One region of the Ferrovibrio sp. GW821-FHT12E11 genome, then DNA from elsewhere that is predicted to be linked to it. Evidence: predicted binding sites of a transcription regulator. Region 1 holds the regulator's gene; the other holds the start of a gene.
What was found. The regulator PhoB, encoded in region 1, activates phosphate uptake and scavenging genes when phosphate is short. The targets are predictions, from matches to a motif close to TNTCATAAAACTGTCA.
Positions count from the first base shown of each region.

Region 2: a site for PhoB is predicted at 2,100-2,115, ahead of AC1ROT_RS14735 (UDP-2,3-diacylglucosamine diphosphatase). Genes of this name have one in related genera too.

Region 1 covers NZ_JBXAQG010000001.1:3,496,976-3,500,377, reverse strand. Annotated here, with positions in the region: gene AC1ROT_RS17400 (ArsR/SmtB family transcription factor) at 1-760, opposite strand, end outside; gene AC1ROT_RS17395 (MlaC/ttg2D family ABC transporter substrate-binding protein) at 924-1,541, shown strand; gene phoB (phosphate regulon transcriptional regulator PhoB) at 1,615-2,337, opposite strand; gene phoU (phosphate signaling complex protein PhoU) at 2,334-3,053, opposite strand; gene pstB (phosphate ABC transporter ATP-binding protein PstB) at 3,074-3,402, opposite strand, start outside.
Region 2 covers NZ_JBXAQG010000001.1:2,962,874-2,966,275, reverse strand. Annotated here, with positions in the region: gene acnA (aconitate hydratase AcnA) at 1-14, shown strand, start outside; gene AC1ROT_RS14745 (FKBP-type peptidyl-prolyl cis-trans isomerase) at 92-526, opposite strand; gene AC1ROT_RS14740 (FKBP-type peptidyl-prolyl cis-trans isomerase) at 604-1,062, opposite strand; gene AC1ROT_RS14735 (UDP-2,3-diacylglucosamine diphosphatase) at 1,157-2,002, opposite strand; gene AC1ROT_RS14730 (HU family DNA-binding protein) at 2,199-2,504, opposite strand; gene AC1ROT_RS14725 (multidrug effflux MFS transporter) at 2,713-3,402, opposite strand, start outside.

The DNA of each region.
Region 1 (3,402 bases):
CGCCGGGACGCAGCACGCGCACGGCCTCCTGGATCGCTTTTTGCGGCTCGTCGGCGAAATGCAGCACCTGATGGATCACGGCGGCATCCACGCTGGCATTGTCCAGCGGCAGGGCATACATGTCGGCCTGGCGCACCTGGCAATTTTTGATCCCGGCGCGCTCCAGATTGGCACGGGCGATACTCAGCATGTCGCGGCTCAGATCGACGCCCAGGCCGCGCTTGACCTTGCGGCCGAGAATTTCCAGCAGCCGGCCGGTGCCGGTGCCGATATCCAGCAGGTCTTCTATGGCTCCGCCCTGGGCCAGCAGACGCAGCACGGCCGCCTCGACCTGGGCTTCATCCACATGCAGCGAGCGGATCGCCGACCAATGAGCGGCGTTGTCGCGGAAATAGCGCTCGGCGGCCTCGGCACGGGCCCGCTTCACGGCAGCAAGACGTTCGGCATCGCGCGCCAGCGTGGCATCATAGGGCGGCAACAGGCCGCTCACAGCACGCACCAGCGGCGCACCGGGCAGCCGGTCGCCAACACGGTAGAAGGCCCAGGTGCCTTCCGGCACGCGTTCCAGCAAGCCCGCCTCGCAAAGCAGCTTCAGATGGCGCGAGACACGCGGCTGGCTCTGGCCCAGGATCTGGGTCAGTTCAGAAACGGTGAGTTCGCCCTGGGCGCAAAGCGCCAGCAGGCGCAGGCGTGTGGGTTCGGCCGCGGCGCGCAACGCGGCCATCAGAATATCGAGGGTCAGGGGCGACTCCATAGTCATGCGAATTATATAAACATATCTTTATGTATTTGTGTAGAGCTAACTACCCTGTAAAAAAAGAATCATCGCCTTCCCGCCCCCGTCAGGCTATGGTTCGGCCGCTTTAATGCCGCATTTACCAGCGAAAAAACTATTCCCTTCCGCCTCTTAGCCGGGATTCCCCATGCCGACCGCCCTGCTTTCCCGTCGTTTCGCGATCCTTGCCGGTGCCATCCTGGCGCTGGCCACCCTCCTGCCCGCTGCCCCAGTCCGGGCAGCAGCGGCCGATCAATTCATTCGCGAGACCGGCGGCGACACCATGAAGGCGCTGGGCGATCGCTCTTTAACGACGGAAAAGCGTGAAGCGCTGGTTCGCACCCTGCTGAGCACCCATCTCGATCTTGAGGCGGTCGGTCAGTTCTGCCTCGGCCGCTACAACCGCGGCCTGACCGATGCGCAGCGCCAAGAATACAACAGCCTGTTCGAAGATTACCTGGTGAAGGTCTATTCCCAGCTGCTGTCGCAATATAACGGCGAGACCCTCGATGTCCGCGATGGTGTCAAATCTGCCGGCAGTGAACAGGTGGTGGAGTCCGTGATCGTCCGCCCGAACGGCCCGCCGATCCGTGTCGAATGGAAGACGCACGAGAAGAACGGCAAACCGCTGGTGACCGATGTGGTGGTGGAAGGCGTGTCGATGGCCTTCACCCAGCGCCAGCAGTTCGAATCCGTCATTCAGAATAACGGCGGCAAGGTGGACGCCCTGTTTGCCGCCATGAAGAAGCAGATCGGCCGCCGCTAAAACGCGCCGCGGCAGAGACAAAAAAGCCGGCCGTTGCGAAGCGGCCGGCTTTTTCTTTGCCCATGAGATCTTGTCAGGCCATGGCGGCCGCGGTGGCAGAGGATAGTTCAAGCGCATAGCCGGCCGACCGGACGGTGCGGATCACGTCGCTTTCGCCATTCCCGTTCAACGCCTTGCGCAGTCGGCGGATATGCACGTCGACGGTACGCTGTTCGACATAGATGTCGCGCCCCCAGACTGCATCCAGCAGCTGGTCGCGCGACAGCACGCGGCCGGGATGCTCCAGGAAATAGCGCAGCAGGCGGAATTCCGTCGGGCCAAGATGCACGTCGCGGCTGTTGCGCGTGACCTTGTGGGTGGCGATATCCATCACCAGGCCGCCATAGGTCAGCACCTCCTCTGCCAGCGCCGGCCGGATGCGACGCAGCACTGCGCGGATGCGGGCCAGCAACTCGCTCGGCGAGAATGGCTTGGCGATATAATCGTCGGCCCCGGCATCCAGGCCACGCACGCGGTCGGCCTCCTCGCCCCGCGCCGTCAGCATGATGATCGGTACGTTGCGGGCATTGGGATCGCGGCGCAGTTGGCGGCAGACTTCCAGGCCGGACAGACGCGGCAGCATCCAGTCCAGCAGAATCAGGTCCGGCATATGCTCGGCCACCTTCAGCAGAGCCTGTTCGCCGTCCATCGCCTCGTCGACGGTGTAATTTTCCTTTTCGAGGTTATAGCGCAGCAGTGCCAGCAGCGCGGCTTCATCCTCGATGACAAGGACGCGCGGCTTGATTGCAATATTCATCGCTGGCCTCCCGGCGCATTCACCACGGCATAAGCCGTATCGTCGCCCTTCGGACGGTCTTCCTTCTGCATTTCGCCCGTCACCGTGTAATGGATCAGCTCCGCGATATTGGTGGCGTGATCACCGATGCGCTCGATATTCTTGGCAATAAACAGAAGATGTGTGCTGCTGGTAATCGAACGCGGATCTTCCATCATATAGGTCAGCAGCTCGCGGAACAGGCTGGTGTAAAGCTCGTCCACCTCCTCATCACGGGCCCAGACCGCATCGGCCTTGGCTGCATCCGCCGTGATATAGGCGTCCAGCACGTCCTTGATCAGCGCCTGGACCAACGCCGCCATGCGCGGGATGGCGTGTACCGGACGCACCAGGGGCGCCTGGTTCAGCGCCACAGCGCGTTTGGCGACATTCTTGGCATAGTCGCCGATACGCTCGATCTCCGAGGAAATCCGCAGCGCAGAAACAATCACCCGCAGGTCATTGGCCAGCGGCTGGCGCCGGGCCAGCAGCTCAACGGCGAAATCGTCGACCTGATTGCGCAGAAGATCGATCTTGGCGTCATTGAGCACGACGGCGTTGGCCAGTTCGCTGTCGCGTTTCACCACAGCCTCGACGGCGCTGGACAGCTGCGACTCAGCCTGCCCACCCATCTGCACGATGAGGGTGGAGAGCTTTTTCAGCTCTTCGTCATAGCTCTGGACGATATGTTGCGGCATTGGACTGTCCTCTTTCGCGATCAGCCGAAGCGGCCGGTAATATACCCCTGGGTGCGTTCATCCTTGGGGTTCGTGAAAATCACTTTGGTATCGTCGGTCTCGACCAGATTGCCCAGATGGAAGAAGGCAGTCTTCTGCGAGACGCGGGCTGCCTGCTGCATCGAATGGGTGACGATGACGATGGTGTACTGCTCACGCAGTTCGTCCATCAGCTCTTCGATATGTGCGGTAGCGATCGGATCCAGCGCCGAACAGGGCTCATCCATCAGGATCACCTCTGGCGCCACGGCAATGGCGCGCGCGATGCATAGGCGCTGCTGCTGGCCGCCCGACAGGCTGGTACCCGATT
Region 2 (3,402 bases), 530 kb from region 1:
CCAAGGCCGCGTAAGCGCAATACTGCAAACTGCAGATACGAAAACGGCCGGGGAAACCCGGCCGTTTTTTATTGTCCTGTTCCCGACAAGATCATTTCAGGTCGATCAGCTCAACATCGAAGATCAGCGTGGCATTGGGCGGGATCACGCCGCCGCCGGCGCCCTGGGCACCATAGGCGAGGCCCGGCGGAATGATGAGCGTGCGTTGGCCGCCGGTCTTCATGCCGACGACGCCTTCGTCCCAGCCCTTGATCACGCGACCGCCACCGAGCGGGAAGGCAAAGGGCTGGCCGCGCGTGCGCGAGGAATCGAACTGGCGGCCCTTCTCGCCGGCGATGTAGAGCCAACCGGTATAATGCACGGAGGCCGTCTGGCCAGGCCGGGCCGTTTCGCCATTCCCGACTTTGACATCGACATAGCGCAGGCCGCTGGGCGTGGTCACTTCCTGCTGGGCCGCAGCCGGCAGGGCGGCCAGCAGACCGGAAACAACAGCAGCGACAGCAAAAACGCGACGAGACAGAGACATTACCGGTAGCTCCTCAGGGATTATGATGCGGAAAAATTGCCGTCGGAATGCGGCGACAGCGTGGCAGGTCACCCGCATCAGCGGACGCTGACCAGCTCGATCTCGAAAAACAGCGTGGCGTTCGGCGGGATGATGCGGCCGTTGCCGCGAGCGCCATAAGCGAGATAAGGCGGAATGATCAGGGCGCGTTTGCCGCCGATCTTCATATAGGTAACGCCCTCATCCCAACCCTTGATCACCTTGCCCTGGCCGAGGGCGAATTCGAACGGCTGGCCGCGCTTGTAGGAACTGTCGAACATCCGGGTCGGCTTATTATTTTCCCATATCCACCCGGCATAGTGCACGGACACCATCTTGCCCGGTTCGGCCTTGGTGCCGGTTCCGACCACGACATCGCCGATGCGCATTCCAGACGCAGTCTGGCGCAGGTTTACGGCCTCTTGCTTACCGCCAAGGCCGATCGCCCCCAGCAATGATGAAAGCACTCCCATATCTTGATGATACCAAGCAAATTTACCGCTGCCCAGAGTTGTCACAGCCTGTCGCCCCTAGCGACTCGCGGGAGCCGACGAGTCGACTACAGCGGCTCAATCCACCGTTGCGGGCAGGTCGCATTCATCGAGTCGTCAATTAATCCGTATCAAGATTAATATTTGCCGTGGCCGATATGGCCAGATCGATGCCCTCGGCCGCCAGGAAGCCGCCCATATGCTCGCGCAGCTCGGCCCAGCGCAGGATTTCCAGCCGGCCATCGGCATGCTCGACCAGGGCTGTACAGCTTTCAACCCAATCGCCATCGTTGCAATAGAGGATGCCGTCGATCTCGCGGATTTCGGCATGGTGGATGTGCCCGCAGACCACGCCGTCCACGCGACGGCGCCGCGCCTCTTCGGCAATGGCCTGCTCGTAGTCGGAAATGAACTCCACCGCATTCTTGACCTTGTGCTTCAGATAGGCCGACAGCGACCAGTAAGGCAGGCCCATGCGGCGGCGGATGTGGTTGAACCAGGTGTTGAGATCAAGCGCAAAGCCGTAGGCGGCATCGCCAAGCAGCGCCAGCCATTTGGCGCAGGTCACAATGCCGTCGAAATGATCGCCATGGGTAACCAGAAGCTGCCGCCCGTCCGCCGTCTGGTGAATCGCTTCCATCTGGACAGTAATGCCGCCGAACTGCAGCCCCACCCCCTCGATAAAATCGCGCAGGGCCTCATCATGATTGCCCGGCACATAAATGACCTCGGTGCCTTTGCGCGCCTTGCGCAGCAGCTTCTGCACCACGTCGTTATGGCTCTGATTCCAGTACCAGGAGCGTTTGAGCCGCCAGCCGTCGACGATGTCGCCGACCAGATACAGCGTGTCGGACTCGGTATGTTTCAGGAATTCCAGCAGCAGATCGGCCTTGCAGCCGCGCGTGCCCAGATGGATATCAGAAATCCATATGGTGCGGTAACGGGCGGGAAAGAGCGCCATGTTCATCGGTCACCTGCTGGTGAATCGCCATGTTCGGCAATGCGTTGGCGGGGAAGATGAATCCTGCCTCTTATGAAGTCCCGTGAATTTTCAATGACCGATGTGACGGTTTGGCGACACTCCCCGATCGGTCAAAAAAGCCAAAGAAAAAGGGCCTGCCACATGTGGCAGGCCCTGAATCCTCAATCCTGTCAGAACAGGATCAGACGGCTTCCTTCAGCACCTTCGAAGCGCGGAAGGCAACCTTCTTGGAGGCCTTAATCTTGATCGGCTCGCCGGTCTGCGGGTTGCGGCCGATACGGGCGGCGCGCTTGCGGACCTGCAGAATACCGATATCGCCCATGCGGACGCGCTCGCCCTTCTTCAGCGACTTGGTGATGGCGGCGAAGAAGTCCTCGAACAGGGCGAGGGTCAGCTTCTTCTGCAGCTCATGCTTCTCGGCCAGCGTGGAAGCGATCTGCTTCGCGGTGACGGTAACCGTCTTGGTGGCGGCGGCTGCCTTAGCCATGATTTCTCTCCTCAGAGTTGATGCGTCAGATGTTGTTTTTCAACGAATCGGGGGTTGATTCCCGAATCCTGCATAGCACCGCCCTCGGGTTTTGCCCATCGGGGAATGCATAAAAATCCGCTAGACATGCGGTTTTCTGACCACTCGGGCGAATCGGAACCGCCAAACACGCGGGTTTATGGCACCCGGCACCGGCCCGACATGCAATTCAGCCCCGGCTGGCGCGAAATTTTGACGCGACCAGAAAGCTCAAAACCGACAGGATACCGCAACCGACCATGGTCCAGATCATCGGATACTCGCTCGGGTCGTGATCCTGGCCATACCCGACCAGCAGGGCAGCAGCGGCTCCGACAAGCATCTGCAGGGCCCCGGAGAGGCCGGCCGCAGCCCCTGCGGCACGCGGGTTGACCGAGACCGCCCCGGCGGTGCCATTGGGCAGGGTGAGGCCATTGGACACCGCCACGACCATCATCGGCAAGAAGATGCCGGGAAGACTGAGGGCACCCAGCCAACTGGTCAGGGACAGGGCCGCAATGCCAAGCACCCCGGTCAGTGCGCCAGCCGCGAGCATGCGGTTGATACCCACCCGTGCCGCAAAGCGGCCGGTGAAGAAATTGCCGATCACATAACCAACCGAAACCACCACAAACCACAGACCGTAATCCGAGGCCGGATGGCCCATGACGGTCACCACCACGAAGGGAGCACCGGCAATGAAGGCGAAAAACACCCCGGAGGTGAAGCAGGTCTGTAACGCATAACTGCAGAACAGCGGCGAGCGCAGCAGCATGGCATAGCCACGCAAGAGCGAGGCAGCCCCCTCGCCTTCGCCCCGCTGCGCCAGGGTTTCAGGCAAGGTTAGGATCACCCAGACAAAGACGCCCAGGCCAACCAG